2 regions of the Streptomyces sp. NPDC039609 genome follow, and region 2 is predicted to be linked to the other one. Evidence: riboswitches for the same ligand, from Rfam matches in the RefSeq annotation. Region 2 holds a riboswitch; the other holds the start of a gene.

Region 1 (8,556 bases), on a different contig from region 2:
ACGATGTCGAGCAACATCAGCATCGACAACGCCCAGCGCAACTACACCTTCGACGCCGGCACTTCGGTGTTCCGGAGCAACACCTCCTGCCGCTCCACCACTACCGGGACGAACGACCGGACCATCGGTGACGTCGACGGCTCGAACCAGTTCTGGTCCGGCTCGAACGGCTCCCGCTGCTCCTCGTACGCAGGCGCCCTGAGCTGGTCCTACGCCTCCGACGGCCGCCTCGCTGTGTCCTTCGGCGGCCGACCGGTCACCTGATGACCCCGGTGGTCACGGTGACCCGGTGACCCCGGTGACCCGGTGACCATCGTGACCACCCCCGGCGGCCGCCCCCCGGAAACAACCGTCAACCAGGCGGCCGCCGCACCCGCCCGTACATCACCATGTCCCGCCGTTCCCCGCCCACTTCCTGCCAGGACCGCAGCACTCCCTCCCGTACGTAACCCGCCCTTTCCGCCGTCCGGATCGAGGCCTCGTTCCAGGGCTCCACGAGCAACTGGAGGCGCGGGATGCCCAGTTCGGCGAAAGCCCAATCGGTCACCGCCGTCAGCGCCGCCCCCGCCGCGCCCTCGCCACGGCAGGACGGGACGATCCAGTAGCCGAGGGTGGCTCGGCCCTCGGGGAGTTCGCGGAGCCAGAGTCCGATCATGCCCACGGCCCGCGCGTCACGGCGGCGGACGATGACGAAGGGGTAGCCGGCGGCGTTCTCCGCACGGGCCCACTGGCGGCGGACGAACCCCTCGCCCTCCGTCTCCGAGTACACCGGCGGGACAGTGGTGATCAGCGGGATGTACGGGTCCGTCGACGCCTCCTCGAGGAGGGGCAGGTCGGCCCGCTCCCAGCGGCGCAGTTCGAAGGCCCCGGCCGCCAGCCGGGGAACGATGAGGCTCACATCGTCCGAAGGTACGCGGCCAGGCGGTCGTACTCCTCTTTCACCCCGTCCTCCATCCCGGTGGCCAATGCCTGGTCCCGGATCTCCATGGACGGCCAGAGCGACGTGCTCGTGAGGGCCGTGCCACCATCCGGGGTGTCGTCGAAGGTGAGGGTCACGTGCACGGGCGGGCCGGGCATGAGCTCGAAGTTCTCCGTGTAGACGAGGCGCTCGTTCGGGACGATCTCCTCGTACGTTCCGAAGAAGACGATCTCCTGTCCGTCCGGCGCCCGCTGTCCCCAGCGCCAGGCTCCGCCGACCCGGAGGTCGACGTCGACGACCGTCGTGGTCAGCGCGGCGATCCCGTACCACTGGCGGACGTGCTCGGACGTCGTCCACGCCTCCCAGACGCGGGCGGGCGGGGCCTCGAAGGTTCGGGTGATGACCAGCTCGCGGTCGGTGGGTGTCGTCAGCAGCGTGATCATGGAACGCTCCCGCCGTGGGGGATCCGGCCGTGCGGGATCCGTCAGGGTCCTCCCACCAGCATCACCCCGAACGCCCGAGGGCGGCACCCGCAGACAGCCCGAGGGCGGTACCCCGGCAAGGAGTACCGCCCTCGGTCGCGTACAGCGAGGAACTACCGATCCGGAAGGATCAGAAGTCCATGTCACCGCCCGGCATGCCGCCCGGAGCGGCCGCACCGGCCTTCTCGGGCTTGTCGGCGATGACGGCCTCGGTGGTGAGGAACAGCGCGGCGATGGAGGCCGCGTTCTGCAGGGCAGAGCGCGTCACCTTCGCCGGGTCGATGATGCCCTCGGCGATGAGGTCCACGTACTCGTTGGTCGCGGCGTTCAGGCCGTGGCCGACGGGCAGGTTGCGGACCTTCTCCGCCACGACGCCACCCTCGAGGCCGGCGTTGACGGCGATCTGCTTCAGCGGGGCCTCGAGGGCCAGCTTCACGATGTTCGCGCCCGTGGCCTCGTCACCCGTGAGGTCGGCCTCGAGCTTCTCGAAGACGTTCGACGCCTGGAGCAGGGCCACGCCACCACCGGCGACGATGCCCTCCTCGACGGCCGCCTTCGCGTTGCGAACGGCGTCCTCGATGCGGTGCTTGCGCTCCTTGAGCTCGACCTCGGTCGCGGCACCGGCCTTGATGACCGCAACACCGCCGGCGAGCTTCGCCAGGCGCTCCTGCAGCTTCTCGCGGTCGTAGTCGCTGTCCGAGTTCTCGATCTCGGCACGGATCTGGTTGACGCGACCGGCAACCTGGTCGCTCTCGCCGGAGCCGTCGACGATCGTGGTCTCGTCCTTGGTGATGACGACCTTGCGGGCGCGGCCCAGCAGGTCCAGGCCGGCGTTCTCGAGCTTGAGACCGACCTCCTCGGAGATGACCGTGCCGCCCGTGAGGATGGCGATGTCGTTCAGCATGGCCTTGCGGCGGTCGCCGAAGCCCGGAGCCTTGACCGCGACGGACTTGAAGGTGCCGCGGATCTTGTTGACGACCAGGGTCGACAGGGCCTCGCCCTCGACGTCCTCGGCGATGATCAGCAGGGGCTTGCCCGACTGCATGACCTTCTCCAGGAGCGGGAGCAGGTCCTTCACGGAGGAGATCTTGGAGTTGACGATCAGGATGTACGGGTCGTCCAGGGACGCCTCCATACGCTCCATGTCGGTGGCGAAGTACGCCGAGATGTAGCCCTTGTCGAAGCGCATACCCTCGGTGAGCTCCAGCTCCAGACCGAAGGTCTGGGACTCCTCGACGGTGATGACGCCTTCCTTGCCGACCTTGTCCATCGCCTCGGCGATGAGCTCGCCGATCTGGGTGTCGGCGGCGGAGATGGAGGCCGTGGAAGCGATCTGCTCCTTGGTCTCGACATCCTTCGCCTGCTCGAGCAGGGCGCCCGAGACGGCCTCGACGGCCTTCTCGATGCCGCGCTTGAGGGCCATCGGGTTGGCGCCGGCCGCCACGTTGCGCAGGCCCTCGCGGACGAGCGCCTGGGCGAGGACGGTCGCGGTGGTCGTACCGTCACCGGCGACGTCGTCCGTCTTCTTGGCGACTTCCTTGACCAGCTCGGCGCCGATCTTCTCGTACGGGTCCTCGAGCTCGATCTCCTTGGCGATGGAAACACCATCGTTGGTGATCGTGGGGGCGCCCCACTTCTTCTCGAGGACGACGTTCCGGCCCTTGGGGCCAAGGGTGACCTTTACGGCGTCGGCGAGCTGGTTCATCCCGCGCTCGAGACCGCGCCGTGCCTCCTCGTCGAACGCGATGATCTTGGCCATGTGAAGTGGTCCTCCCGGACATGGGGTGGATAACGCTCCAGGACCGCGCCGACGCCCGCGACGGACGGCCTGCGTACCCGGCGGTTCCTTGCCCCACCTGGCCGCGGACCTCGTCTGCCCGATCCTCGTAAGCACTCTCACCTTCAGAGTGCTAACGCCAATGATTAGCACTCGGCCCATGCGAGTGCAAGCGACTCCCACAGATCGAGAGACGGCCCGGGCGCACGTCCCCTCCCCTCCCGCACACGCGCGAGGGGTCCGCATCCTGGTCAGGATGCGGACCCCTCGACGTAGAGAACGCGTGAGTGCGTACGTGGTGGCCGATCGCGCCGTGCTCAGACGGCGAGCTTGACCATGTCCGCCTGCGGACCCTTCTGGCCCTGCGAGATCTCGAACTCGACCCGCTGACCTTCTTCAAGGGTGCGGTAACCGTCCATCTGGATCGCGCTGTAGTGGACGAATACATCCGCACCACCGTCGACCGCGATGAAGCCGTAGCCCTTCTCCGCGTTGAACCACTTGACGGTGCCCTGAGCCATGCCTAACTCCCCTATTACTGGCCCTTGCGCGGGACCGCACTTCGCGGACCCGGGTCAGACCCTGCGCCGGAACGCGTCGACCGCGGCTGAATGTATCTGTCCAACTGCCCTCTGCAACAGGTCAATCGGACGAGAAATCTGGGCGCGACGGAAAGGAGAATTAAGGAGAATTCACTGAATCCCGGGGCAAGTCGGGCCCGTCAAAGTGCGCAGAAGGTACACAACACTCGAACACTTTGGCTGCTTCTTGTCGGGTGCGGGCGCATTCTCATATGCGTCTGGCACAAGCAGCGAAGGGAAGTCAGGGGGACTTCCCCAACTCTACCCCGTTCAACCATGCAGAATTACCCCCTCCGCTTCTCCGGCGGAGGGGGCAATTCAAGTGACCGTGGGTAACTCAGGTGACCGTGGGTGACTCAAAGGCCTTTGTACGGTCGCCCCGGGGCTCAGCAGCCGCCGGCGACCGCCGGGATGATCGAGACGCCGGCGCCGTCCGGCGTCGCCGTCTCCAGGCCCTGCTCGAAACGGACGTCGTCGTCGTTGACGTACACGTTCACGAAGCGGCGCAGCTTGCCCTGGTCGTCCAGGACGCGGGCGGCGATACCCGTGTGGTTCTTCTCCAGGTCGGCGATGACCTCCGAGAGCGTCGCGCCCTCGGCGGCGACCTCGGCCTGGCCGCCGGTGTAGGTGCGGAGGATGGTGGGGATGCGGACCTTGACGCTCATGGGTGGTTCACCTTCGGGGCGGGGACGGATGACGGGTGGATGGGGCCGCCGGGGCACCGGGCCGCCCCGGCACCCCGTCGGTCGCGGGCGTCAGCCCGCCAGGCCGGCTTCGCGGAACGCGTCCAGGCTCGGGCGGATCGTGGCGGTCGCCTGCGAGGTATCGGCCACCGCGTCCAGGGTCTTGAGGCCGTCACCGGTGTTGAGCACGACCGTGGTGAGCGTGGGGTCGAGGAGACCGGCCTCGATCAGCTTCTTCGTCACGCCGACGGTCACGCCGCCCGCCGTCTCGGCGAAGATGCCCTCGGTCCGGGCCAGGATCTTGATCGCCTCGACGACCTGCTCGTCGTCGACGTCCTCCACCGCACCGCCCGTGCGACGCGCGATGTCCAGGACGTACGGGCCGTCGGCCGGGTTGCCGATGGCGAGCGACTTGGCGATGGTGTTCGGCTTCTGGGGCCGTACGACGTCGTGGCCGGCCTTGAAGGCCGTCGACACCGGGGAGCAGCCCTCGGCCTGCGCGCCGAAGATCTTGTACGGCTTGTCCTCGACGAGACCGAGCTTGATGAGCTCCTGCAGACCCTTGTCGATCTTGGTGAGCTGCGAGCCCGAGGCGATCGGGATGACGAGCTGGTCGGGCAGCTGCCAGCCGAGCTGCTCGCAGATCTCGTACGCGAGCGTCTTGGAACCCTCGCCGTAGTACGGGCGCAGGTTGACGTTGACGAAGCCCCAGCCCTCGCCCAGCGGGTCGCCGATGAGCTCGGAGCAGAAGCGGTTGACGTCGTCGTAGTTGCCCTCGATGCCCACGAGTTCACCGCCGTAGACGGCGGCCATGACGACCTTGCCCTGCTCCAGGTCGTGCGGGATGAACACGCAGGAGCGGAAGCCGGCGCGGGCGGCGGCGGCGCCGACGGCGCCGGCCAGGTTGCCGGTGGAGGAGCAGGACAGGGTGGTGAAGCCGAAGGCGCGGGCGGCCTCGAGGGCCTGGGCGACGACGCGGTCCTTGAAGGAGTGCGTCGGGTTGCCGGAGTCGTCCTTGACGTAGAGCTTGCCCGGCTCGACGCCCAGCTCGCGGGCGAGGTTGTCGGCCTGGACGAGCTTGGTCCAGCCCGGGTTCAGGTTCGGCTTCTCGGCGACGTCGGCGGGGACGGGCAGCAGCGGGGCGTAGCGCCAGATGTTGGCGGGGCCGGCCTCGATCTGCTTGCGCAGCGCCTCCGGGTCGCCCAGGGGCAGGTCGTAGGCGACTTCGAGCGGGCCGAAACAGAGCTCGCAGGCGAAGATGGGACCGAGGGGGAACTTCTCACCGCATTCACGACAGGAGAGTCCGGAAGCCGGACCGAGGTCAACCGTCGAAGTGGTGGTGGAAACAGTCTGTACAGCCATGGAGGCGAGGCCCTTTCTCCTCATCTTTCCCATGACGAACGTCGCCATGAGACGGATTTGGCACCTTCCCTAGCCGGGAGCCTCGCGGGCGCAGTACGTGACGACTGCGGACGAGACCGACTGGAGGGTTGCCGGGGCTTCAACGGGCCGTTTCCCTCTGCCCCTCTGGATGAGCGGTATTCGGTTGTAGGACGTGGATGGCACCCCGACATGCATCGGGCATCCGCGTTGTTCAAGACTGTAACCGAAGGCATGGACGCCTGAGATGGTCGTCCGAACCGCGAGATGGAGATCACGTTGCTGGATGAGGTGGAGCGCTGGCTGGCCCGGCGGTCCTGGTCCGTGGCAGACCGTCCGCTGGAGCAGCTGCTGGCCGCCAAGCGGGGGACGACGGTCAGCGTGGTGCTGCCTGCGCTCGACGAGGAGGCGACGGTCGGCGACATCGTCTCCGTGATCCGCCGGGAGCTGATGTCCGAGGCGGTGCCGCTGGTCGACGAGCTCGTGGTGCTCGACTCCGGTTCCACGGACCGTACGGCCGAGGTCGCGGCGGCGGCCGGGGCGCGGGTGGTGGCGCGCGACGAGATCCTGCCGCGGATACCGGCCGTGCCCGGCAAGGGCGAGGTGCTGTGGCGGTCACTGATGGTGACCAGTGGTGACATCGTCTGCTTCGTCGACGCGGATCTGCGGGACTTCTCCGCGGACTTCGTCACCGGCATCGTCGGCCCGCTCCTCACCGAGCCGGACGTCGACTTCGTGAAGGCGATGTACGACCGCCCGCTGAGTACCGGGGTCGATCCGCTCGCCTCCGGCAAGACCCCAGGTCAGGGCGGGCGGGTGACGGAGCTGGTGGCCCGGCCGCTGCTGAATCTGCACTGGCCGCAGCTGGCCGGCTTCGTCCAGCCGCTGGGCGGCGAGTACGCGGCGCGGCGCTCGCTGCTCGAACGGCTCCCCTTCCCCGTCGGTTACGGAGTGGAGCTGGGGCTGCTCGTCGACGCGCTGCACACGGTCGGCCTCGACGCCCTCGCGCAGGTCGACGTCGGGGTCCGTAAGCACCGCCACCAGGACGAGCGGGCGCTCGGCCGCATGGCGGCGGCGATCTACCGGACCGCGCAGCTGCGGCTGTCCCGCGGCCATCTGGTGCGGCCGCTGCTGACACAGTTCGAGCGGGACGAGACGGGCGGGGGGAAGGGCTTCACGCCGCGGACGTACGCCGTGGACACGGAGGAGCGGCCGCCGATGATCGACATCACGGAGTACGCGCGCCGCCGCGTGGCGTAACACCGAATAATGATGCTTTCTTACTAAATTTCCGTTTCATGCGCTTCAACAATCGGATGACCACACTGCCGGTGGCGCTCGTCCTCGCCGTCGGCGCGCTCGGCTCACTGTCCCTCGCCGCGGCCGGACCGGCCGCGGCGGACGTGGTGGAACCCTTCGGCATGCGGTACGACGCCTCCCTGTACGGCGACTTCACGACCGTCGGCAACACGGTCATGGGCTGCCCCACCGCCCCCGCCGACCTGGCCGCGCGCTGCGCCACCGCCGCCGCGGGCCAGGGCGGCGACACCAACAACACCTTCGCCATGAAGCGCGTCAACACCGCCTCCATGGCCGCCGGTTACGGCTCCAGCACCGGCCGGGTGGAGATCCCCGCGGGCGCCGAGGTCGCGTACGCCCGGCTGTTCTGGGGCGGCAACGACGGGACGTACAAGGGGCCGAGCGGAGCGCAGCTCAAGCGCTGCGACCTCGCCGGCACCGACGCGGCGCCCTCGCCCGGCGACCACGCGACGACCCCGCCGCACATCCGGGTCGGCGCGGCGCCGGAGACGGAGGTGTCCATCGACTCCATGGTCACGGACCCGGAGGAGGTCGCCGGCCCGCACTACTACACGGGCGAGTCGGACGTCACCGCCGCCTTCGCGGATGTCCGCGGCGGCGCCACGCGGGTCGCGGTCGGCAACGTCTGGGCACCGAACGGCAAGGGCTGTGTGGCCGGCTGGTCCCTGACGGTCGTCTACTCGTACCCGGGGCCCGAGCAGACGCACGCGCCGGACCGCCGCCGGGTGTCCGTCTACGGCGGGCACGTGCTCCAGCGCTCCACCTCCCCCGCGACGACGGTCACCGTCGACGGCTTTCACCGGACGGCGGGCCGGGCGCGGGCGAGCGTGACGGCGTACGAGGGCGACGGGAACATGCCGGGGGACATGTTCCTCGTGAACGGCAAGAACGTCCCCGAGGCCCACACCGGCAACATCAACAACTTCTTCATCGGCGGGGACGCCGGCGCCGTCTCCCCCGACTCGGCCAACAATCTGAGCATCGACGTGAAGGCCTTCGACATCCCGGACGGGGCGATCCCGGAGGGGGCGAGGTCGGCCGACCTGACTTTCAAGACGGCGGGCGACACCTACGTGGCCTCCGCGCTTGCCTTCTCCGTACCGGTGCGGGACGCGGAGAGCACGAAGCCGACACCGACACCGACTCCGACCCCGACGCATCCGCGGGCCGCGACGGTCGCGGTGGCTCCCTCGTGGGCTCCGTCCCCCACGTCTCCGTCCCCGTCCCCCTCACCGATCCGGACCACGGCCTCGCCCACGCCGATCCCCGACCCCACCACCCACCAGGCACGCCCCGCCCCGCACGGGTCCGGCGGCTCGATGGCCGAGACGGGCGGCAACGGTGAGCGGCTGTGGCTGCTCGGGGGGCTCGCCCTCGCTCTGGCGGCGACGGGGGCGGTGGCGAAGGCGGCCAT
Region 2 (8,556 bases):
AGAAGAAGGCGCCCGCCGGTGAGCGGGTCGCCGACTGGGCCGACGGCCGCCTGGGGATCTACTCCCTGGCCAAGGCCAACATGCGGAAGATCTTCCCGGACCACTGGTCCTTCATGCTCGGTGAGATCTGCCTCTACAGCTTCATCATCATCATCCTCACGGGCGTCTACCTGACGATGTTCTTCCACCCGTCGATGAACGAGGTGGAGTACCACGGCAGCTACGTCCCGCTGCAGGGACAGCTGATGTCCGAGGCGTTCAACTCGACCATGCACATCTCCTTCGATGTGCGCGGTGGTCTGCTCATCCGGCAGATCCACCACTGGGCGGCGCTGATCTTCCTCGCCGGCATGTTCGTACACATGATGCGCGTGTTCTTCACGGGCGCGTTCCGCAAGCCGCGTGAGATCAACTGGCTGTTCGGCTTCCTGCTGTTCTTCCTGGGCATGTTCACCGGCTTCACCGGTTACTCGCTCCCGGACGACCTGCTCTCCGGCACCGGTGTCCGCTTCATGCAGGGCGCGATCCTGTCCGTGCCAATCATCGGCACGTACCTGTCGATGTTCCTGTTCGGCGGGGAGTTCCCCGGCGGCGACTTCGTGGCCCGGTTCTACTCGGCGCACGTCCTGCTGCTGCCCGGCATCATGCTGGGTCTGGTGGTCGCCCACCTGATCCTGGTCTTCTACCACAAGCACACGCAGTTCGAGGGCCCCGGCCGTACGAACAAGAACGTCGTGGGCATGCCGCTGCTGCCGGTCTACATGGCCAAGGCCGGAGGCTTCTTCTTCCTGGTCTTCGGTGTCATCTCGGTCATCGCGGCGATCGCCTCGATCAACCCGATCTGGGCGCTCGGCCCGTACCGGCCCGACCAGGTCTCCACCGGCGCCCAGCCCGACTGGTACATGGGCTTCGCCGAGGGTCTGATCCGTGTCATGCCGGGCTGGGAGATCAACCTCTGGGGCCACACGCTCGTCCTGGGCGTGATGATCCCGCTGGCGATCTTCCCGGCGGTCCTCGCGGCGATCGCGGTCTACCCGTTCATCGAGTCGTGGATCACCGGCGACAAGCGCGAGCACCACATCGCGCAGCGCCCGCGCAACGCTCCGACGCGCACCGCCTTCGGTGTCGCCTGGATCACCGCGTACATGATCATGCTCGTCGGTGGTGGAAACGACCTCTGGGCGACCCACTTCCACCTGTCGCTGAACTCGATCACCTGGTTCGTCCGGATCTTCTTCTTCGCCGGACCGGTCATCGCGTTCGTCGTCACCAAGCGGATCTGCCTCGGCCTCCAGCGCCGGGACAAGGACAAGGTGCTGCACGGTCGCGAGTCCGGCATCATCAAGCGTCTGCCGCACGGCGAGTTCGTCGAGGTGCACCAGCCGCTCAGCCAGGGCGAGCTGTACAAGCTCACGGCCCACGAGCAGAACGAGCCGGCCGAGCTCGGCCCCCTCGTCGACGAGAACGGCGTGGAGCGCAAGATCGGTCGCATGGAGAAGCTCCGGGTCAAGCTCAACAAGGGCTACTACGGCGAGGACCACCAGGTCGCCAAGCCGACCGCCGAGGAGTACAAGGAGATCACCAGCGGCCACGGCCACCACTGATCACCTGACTCCCCCCTAGGGCTTCGCCCTGGGGGGACGCCCAGAAGGTCGCCACAGCGGGAGCCCCGTCCATTCGATGGACGGGGCTCTTTGCCGTCCCCGTGGGTCGATAGGGTGGAGTCGTATCCGTTACGCACTGACCAGGAGCTGCCATGAGCGCTGCGACCCCCGCTGGAGGACCTACGTCGGCGGGCCGCTCCTGGCCCACCGTCCTGGACGGACTGCTGACCGGCCGCGACCAGAGCGCCGAGGACACCGCCTGGGCGATGGACCGCATCCTGCGCGGTGAGGCCACCGACGCCCAGATCGCCGGCTTCGCCGTCGCGCTGCGTGCCAAGGGCGAGACCGTCGAGGAGATCTCCGGCCTCGTCCGGACGATGTACGAGCACGCCAATGTGATCGAGGTCCCCGGCCCGTCCGTGGACATCGTCGGCACCGGCGGCGACGGCGCCAAGACGGTCAACATCTCGACGATGTCAGCGATCGTCGTGGCCGGCACCGGCGCCAAGGTCGTCAAGCACGGCAACCGTGCCGCGTCGAGCGCGAGCGGCGCCTCCGACGTCCTGGAGAAGCTGGGCGTCAATCTCCAGCTGACCCCGCAGCGGGTCGTCGAGGTCGCGGAGGAGGCCGGGATCACCTTCTGCTTCGCGGTGAAATTCCACCCGGCGCTGCGCCATGTGGCCGCTGCCCGCAAGGAGCTCGGCATCCGGACCACCTTCAACTTCCTCGGTCCGCTCACCAACCCCGCCCGGGTCAAGGCGCAGGCGACCGGCGTGGCCGACGCCCGGATGGCGCCGATCATGGCCGGGGTGCTCGCCGAGCGCGGCTCCTCGGCGCTGGTCTTCCGCGGGGACGACGGCCTGGACGAGCTGACGACCACGGCCACCTCACGCGTCTGGGTGGTACGGGACGGTGCGGTGCGCGAGGAGGCCTTCGACCCGCGGGACGTCGGCATCGAACTCGTACCGGTGGAGGCGCTGCGCGGCGCCGACGCCTCGTACAACGCCGATGTCGCCCGCCGGCTGCTCGCGGGCGAGACAGGGCCGGTACGGGACGCGGTGCTGCTGAACTCGGCGGCCGCGCTGACGGCCCTGGAGCCGGGCGAGGGCACTCTGGTGGAGCAGCTGCGCGAGGGAATCGCGAAGGCGGCCGAGTCGATCGACTCGGGGGCGGCGAGGCAGGCGCTGGAGCGCTGGGTCGCGGCCAGCAACAGGTAGGAGCACGGCGCGGACCCCGTTCCGGAATCCGGGACGGGGTTGCGCGGCGGCGATCACGTGGCATACGTTCTGTGCCAGGTCATGAGTGACAGCCATTAAGCCCCGGCTGGCTGTCCGGCAACCCTCCGTCCGTGGCGGGGTGCCCCGGGTGAAGACCAGGCCGTAGGCAGCAAGGTCTACGGCAAGCGCGGACCCCTGCGACACCCTGGGGTCCTGGTCCTCAAGGGAGCAGTCTCGTGAGCAAGCGAATGCGCTAGGGCCTTCGGCCCCGTTGTCCCACCCTCCGCACGAACACCGTGTGTCGAGGCAACACCCGTACGCGGCACCCCACTTCGCGCTGCCCTGCGGGCCCTTCGCTGCCATTCCCGCCAGGAGATACCGTCATGTCCGCGTACCCGAACGCCACCGCCGTCGCCGCTTCCGCCGCCACCACGCCGGCCGCCTCTGCCGTCGACCCCGAGGCCGGCGACCCCTGCTGCGCCGCCCCGCTCCCGGTCCTGGGGCGGGACGTCACCGTTCCGCTCGTCACCGGGGGCGAGGTCACCTACGCCGCGCTCGACTACGCCGCCAGCGCGCCGGCCCTGCAGCGCGTCTGGGACGACGTCGCCGCCTACGCCCCGTACTACGGCAGCGTCCACCGCGGCGCCGGGTACCTCTCGCAGCTCTCCACCGACCTCTTCGAGAACAGCCGCGTCACCGTCGCCGAGTTCCTCGACTGCCGCCCCGGCGACCAGGTCGTCTTCACCCGCTCCACCACCGACTCGCTCAACCTGCTCGCCGCCACGCTCCCCGCCGGTTGCGAGGTCTTCGTCTTCGAGACCGAGCACCACGCCTCGCTCCTGCCGTGGAAGGACGCCCGGGTCACCTACCTCAACGCCCCGCGCACGCACGCCCAGGCCGTCGAGACCCTGGAGCGGGCCCTCGCCGACCGCGACCCCTACGGCCCCGCCCTCGTCTGCGTCACCGGCGCGTCCAACGTCACCGGGGAGCTGTGGCCGGTGAGGGAGCTGGCCGCCGCCGCGCACGCCCACGGTGCCCGGATCGTCCTCGACGCCGCCCAGCTCGCGCCCCACCACCCCGTTTCCGTACAGGAGTTGGACGTGGACTGGGTCGCCTTCTCCGGCCACAAGCTGTACGCCCCGTTCGGCTCGGGTGTCCTCGCCGGCCGTGCCGACTGGCTCCAGGAGGCCGAGCCGTACCTCGCCGGCGGCGGCGCGTCCAAGAAGGTCGCCCGCCGCGCCGACGGCGGTGTCGACGTCGAGTGGCACACCACCGCCGCCCGCCACGAGGCCGGTTCGCCGAACGTCATCGGCGTCTACTCCATCGCCTCCGCCTGCAAGGCGCTCACCGAGGCCGGGTTCGACACCCTCGTCGCCCGTGAGCAGCACCTGATCGACACCGTTCGCGAGGGTCTGGCCGAGGTCCCCGAGGTGAAGGTGCTCTCGCTCTTCGGCGACGAGTCCCCGCGCGTCGGTGTCATCTCCTTCGTGGTGGAGGGCTGGAACAGCTCCCACTTCGCCGCCGCGCTCTCCGCCGAGTACGGCATCGGCGTCCGCGACGGCCTCTTCTGCGCCCACCCGCTGGTCCGCACCCTGCTCGGCAGCGACCCGCAGACCCAGGGCGAATGCGGGGCCCCCGAGGCCGCGCCCGGTGAGAAGTCGCTCAACGCCATCCGCGTCAGCTTCGGAGCCGGTACGCCGGACGAGCACGTGGAGCGCTTCGTACGGGCCGTGAAGGAGCTCGTCCGGGACGGCGCGCAGTGGAAGTACCGCACCGAGGACGGCCGTTGCGTCCCGGACCGCGGCTGATCCGTCCCGCTCAGGCCGCCAGCCGGGTCCCCACCAGGACCATCCGCAGGGCGCGCTCGGCCGCGTCGGCGAGGAACTCGCCGCCCCGGACGAGCGCCTCGGGCAGGGCCATCGGCGCCGGCAGGATCGAACCGTAGGCGTCCACCCCCACCGCCCGCACATGGTGGACGCCGTGCCCCAGCATGCCGGCCAGCGCGAGGACCGGGACGCCATGGGACTTGGCCCGGTGGGCCACCTCGGCGGGGATCTTTCCCCGGACGGTCTGGCCGTCCAGGGCGCCCTCGGCCGTGATGACGAGGTCGGCGCGGGCCAGCCGGGCATCCAGGTCGATCCGGTCGAGCAGCACCTCGAAGCGGGGCAGCAGCCGGGCGCCCAGTGCGGCCAGCCCGGCACCGAGACCGCCCGAGGCGCCCGTGCCCGGGGCGGTTCGCAGATCGACGGGCCCGGGAAGGTCGCGGCCGAGGACGGTGGCCCAGCGCTCCAGCGCGGCCGACAGCTCCTCGACCCGCTCCGGGCTCGCGCCCTTCTGCGGACCGAAGACCCGCGCCACGCCCCGCTCCCCGCACAGCAGGTTGTACGGATTGCAGGCCACGAGCAGCTCGGAGGAGGCGAGCCGCGGGTCGAGGCCGTCGGGGTCGATCCGAGCCAGGCGGTTCAACGCGCCACCCCCTGGGGGAAGTTCGACCCCGTCGGCGTCCAGGAGCCGGGCTCCGAGTGCCTGGAGCGCACCCGCCCCGCCGTCCGAGGTGCCGGAGTCGCCGCAGCCGACCAGGATGCGGTCGGCCCCGGCGTCCAGCGCGGCCCGGATCAGTTCGCCGACCCCGAAGGTGGTCGTGGCGCCCGGGTCCCGCCGTCCGGGCGGCACCAGGGAGAGGCCCGCGACGGCCGCCATCTCGACCACCGCGGAGGAGTCGTCGAGGAGCGCGAAGTGGGTCCCTACGGGTGCGCCCAGCGGGCCGGTCGCGACCCGGGGCACGAGCGTGCCACCGGTCGCGGCCGCCAGCGCCCGCGCCGTACCCTCCCCGCCGTCGACCAGCGGGATCAGATCGAGCAGGGCGTCCGGGCAGGCCCTGCGCACCCCCTCGGCGATGGCCTCCGCGGCCTCGGGGGCGGAGAGGGACTCCTTGAACCCGCTGGGGGCGACGGCGATACGAAGGGTCATGGCTGGGACTCCAGACGGACGGGCACGCCGAGCAGCGGCCAGACGACGAGGGCGAAGAACAGCACCAGCGCGGCGCTGAGCGGGGCGAGCACGGCGGAGAGCCGCAGCAGATGACGCGGTGTGAAGGTCGGGACGCCGTCCGGCGGTTCGGAGAACAGCGCGACCGGTTTGGCGGAGGCGGGCAGGGTCTGGCAGAAGCCGGCGGCAGCCGTGGAGGCGAGCGCGGCGGCGACCGGATCGACCCCGGCGCCGACCGCCGCCGCCATCACCAGCGGCACCAGGACCGAGGAACGGGCGGAGCGGGACTGGAGGACCAGGTGCGCGGCCGTGCCGACCACGACGACCACGGCGAGGAAGGCCCAGGCGGGCATCCCGTCCGGCAGCCCGCCGACCAGCCACCCCGCAGCGCCCGAGTCGACCAGCGCCACGCCCATCGCGGTGGTCGCCGCCATGAACAGGAGCATCGGCCACGGCACGGCGCCAAGACCGTCCCTGAGCCGTACGGTCCCCAGCATCGGCGAGGAGGCCACCACCGCGCCGATCAGCGCGACCACGGCGGGCGACACCCCGTGCACGGGCTCCGAGCACCACAGAGCGATCACCGTCCCGAGCAGCAGCAGGCACCGGGTCTCCTCCGTGGTCAGCGGCCCCGAGACCGCGGTGGGGGAGTGCTCCTGGAGCCGGGCGGCGGTGATCCGCACCGGCTCGCGCCGATCCGCCCGGCGCGTCGTCGTCAGCAGGACGGTCTCCGCAGCCAGATGGGAGGAGACCACCGCAAGTGGCAGCCCGAGCACCAGCCACTCCACGAAGCCGATCCGCTCACCGGTCCGCTCCAGGAGCAGACTCACCGTGATGAGATGCGCCCCCGCCCCGATCAGCGTCGCCACCGCCGACAGCAGCACGACCGTGGGGAAGAGCAGGGCCAGCATCACCACCAGCCGGCGCCGTTCGGACAGAGCCTTGGCGAGCGACAGGAAGACCGGCAGCGCGAGCGCGGCCCTGCCCGAGGTGGCCGGGACGGCGAAGGCGGTCACCACCAGGGCCGCGGTGGTCAGATGGACCAGCTGACGTACGGTACGGGCCCCGCTGACCAGGAAGGCCGCGGCCCGCCCGGCGAGCCCTGTCCGGGTCACCGCGGCGGCCAGCACGAACGCGCAGATCAGCAGCCAGATCGTCTCGTCGCCGAGCGTGCCGAACAGGGTGTCGGCGCTGATCACCCCCGTCGCCGTCAGCGCGAGCCCCGCGCCGAGGGCGACATGGGTGTCGTCGACGGGGGCGGCGATCCAGGCGCAGGTGGCGAGGGCGAAGACCACCAGAGTGAGCCGGGCCTCGCCACCGAGGCCCGGGGCGACGCCGGGGACGGCGAGCAGCGCACAGAGGCTCAAGGAGAGGCAGAGCCACACCGACCGACCGAGGGAGAGTTTCACACGGACCACTCTCCGAGCGGGCGGTGAGCCACCGATGAGCCCTCCATGAAAGGAGGTTCATCGGCCCGGCCCGTCAGGGCATCCGGTACCCCATGCCCCGGACCGTCTCCAGGCGCTCCGCCCCCAGCTTCCTGCGCAGCGCCCGGACGTACACGTCCACGATGTTGGATCCGGGGTCGAAGTCGTACCCCCACACATGGGACAGGATCTGCACGCGCGAGAGCACCTGCCCCGGGTGGCGCAGGAAGAGCTCGAGCAGCACGAACTCACGGGCGGTCAGATCCACGGTCCGCTCCCCGGACCTGGCCCGCCGGGTGCGCAGATCCAGGGTCAGATCGCCGCTGCGCAACACCGTCACCTCGGGCGTACGGGCGGCGGTGCGCAGCCGCAGCCGTATCCGGGCCAGGAGCTCCTCGAAGCGGAACGGCTTGGTCATCCAGTCGTCCGCCCCGCCCTCCAGACCGGCCACCGTGTCCCGTACCGAATCACGGGCCGTCAACACGATGACGGGCAACGTCACCCGGGCCTCGCGCAGTTCTCGCAGGACGGTGAAGCCGTCCCGCCCGGGCAGCCCGATGTCCAGGACCATCAGGTCGAAGCCGCCGGTGACGGCCCGGTGGAGGGCGGTGTCGCCGTCGGCGGCGACCGTGGTCGTGAAGCCGTTGGCGCGCAGCCCCTTCTCCACGAAGGAGGCGATCCGGTCCTCGTCCTCGGCGATCAGAATGCGGTTCACGGTGACTCCTCGAGGGCGAGTACGAGTACGAAGGTGGCGCCGCCGCCCTCGGTCGGGCGCAGTTCGACGCGCCCGCCCCGATGGCCTTCGGCGATGGCCCGGACGATGGAGAGGCCGAGGCCGGCGCCGCTGGTCCGGGCGCCGCGGCGGGTGGTGCCCCGCCGGAACCGTTCGAAGACGACCTCGGCGTCCTGTTCCTGGACGCCCGGGCCGTTGTCGGCGACGTACAGCTCGATCCGGCCCTCGGCCGTCCGCGAGCCGATCGCAATCCGCTGCCCCGGCACGGTGTGCTGGACCGCGTTCTGGGCGAGCTGCACCATCGCCTGGGTGATCCGCTGCGGGTCGAGGGCGGCCTCCCGGTCGGCGACCCCGTCGAGGGCCCAGTCCCGTTCGCCCAGCGCCCGCGCCTTCACGAAGACATCGGCGGTCAGCTCCGCGAGCTGGACCGGCTCGGTGCGGACGAAGTCCGGCCGTTCGGCCTTGGCGAGCAGCAGCAGGTCCTCCACGATCCGGCTCATCCGGTCGAGTTCGTCGGTCACCAGCCGGACGGTCTCGCGCTGCTCGGCCGGGTCCTCGCCCATCAGCTCCAGATGACCACGCACGAT

The links. A riboswitch is a leader RNA that binds a small molecule or an ion and turns the genes downstream of it on or off. The one in region 2 is predicted to bind S-adenosylmethionine.
Region 1: another riboswitch for S-adenosylmethionine. It lies ahead of thrC (threonine synthase); the one in region 2 lies ahead of ACZ561_RS29615 (aminotransferase class V-fold PLP-dependent enzyme).

Annotation. Positions count from the first base shown of each region.
Region 1 is NZ_JBVIUJ010000013.1:133,324-141,879, reverse strand. Features, by position in the region: gene ACZ561_RS32310 (carbohydrate-binding protein) at 1-264, shown strand, start outside; gene ACZ561_RS32305 (GNAT family N-acetyltransferase) at 353-898, opposite strand; gene ACZ561_RS32300 (SRPBCC family protein) at 895-1,362, opposite strand; gene groL (chaperonin GroEL) at 1,532-3,160, opposite strand; gene ACZ561_RS32290 (cold-shock protein) at 3,496-3,699, opposite strand; gene ACZ561_RS32285 (MoaD/ThiS family protein) at 4,146-4,424, opposite strand; gene thrC (threonine synthase) at 4,515-5,828, opposite strand; SAM riboswitch class I at 5,822-5,980, opposite strand; gene ACZ561_RS32275 (glucosyl-3-phosphoglycerate synthase) at 6,102-7,082, shown strand; gene ACZ561_RS32270 (DUF11 domain-containing protein) at 7,121-8,556, shown strand, end outside.
Region 2 is NZ_JBVIUJ010000011.1:93,262-101,817, reverse strand. Features, by position in the region: gene qcrB (cytochrome bc1 complex cytochrome b subunit) at 1-1,604, shown strand, start outside; gene trpD (anthranilate phosphoribosyltransferase) at 1,757-2,821, shown strand; SAM riboswitch class IV at 2,899-3,015, shown strand; gene ACZ561_RS29615 (aminotransferase class V-fold PLP-dependent enzyme) at 3,205-4,629, shown strand; gene ACZ561_RS29610 (glycerate kinase family protein) at 4,640-5,791, opposite strand; gene ACZ561_RS29605 (SLC13 family permease) at 5,788-7,218, opposite strand; gene ACZ561_RS29600 (response regulator transcription factor) at 7,292-7,951, opposite strand; gene ACZ561_RS29595 (sensor histidine kinase) at 7,948-8,556, opposite strand, start outside.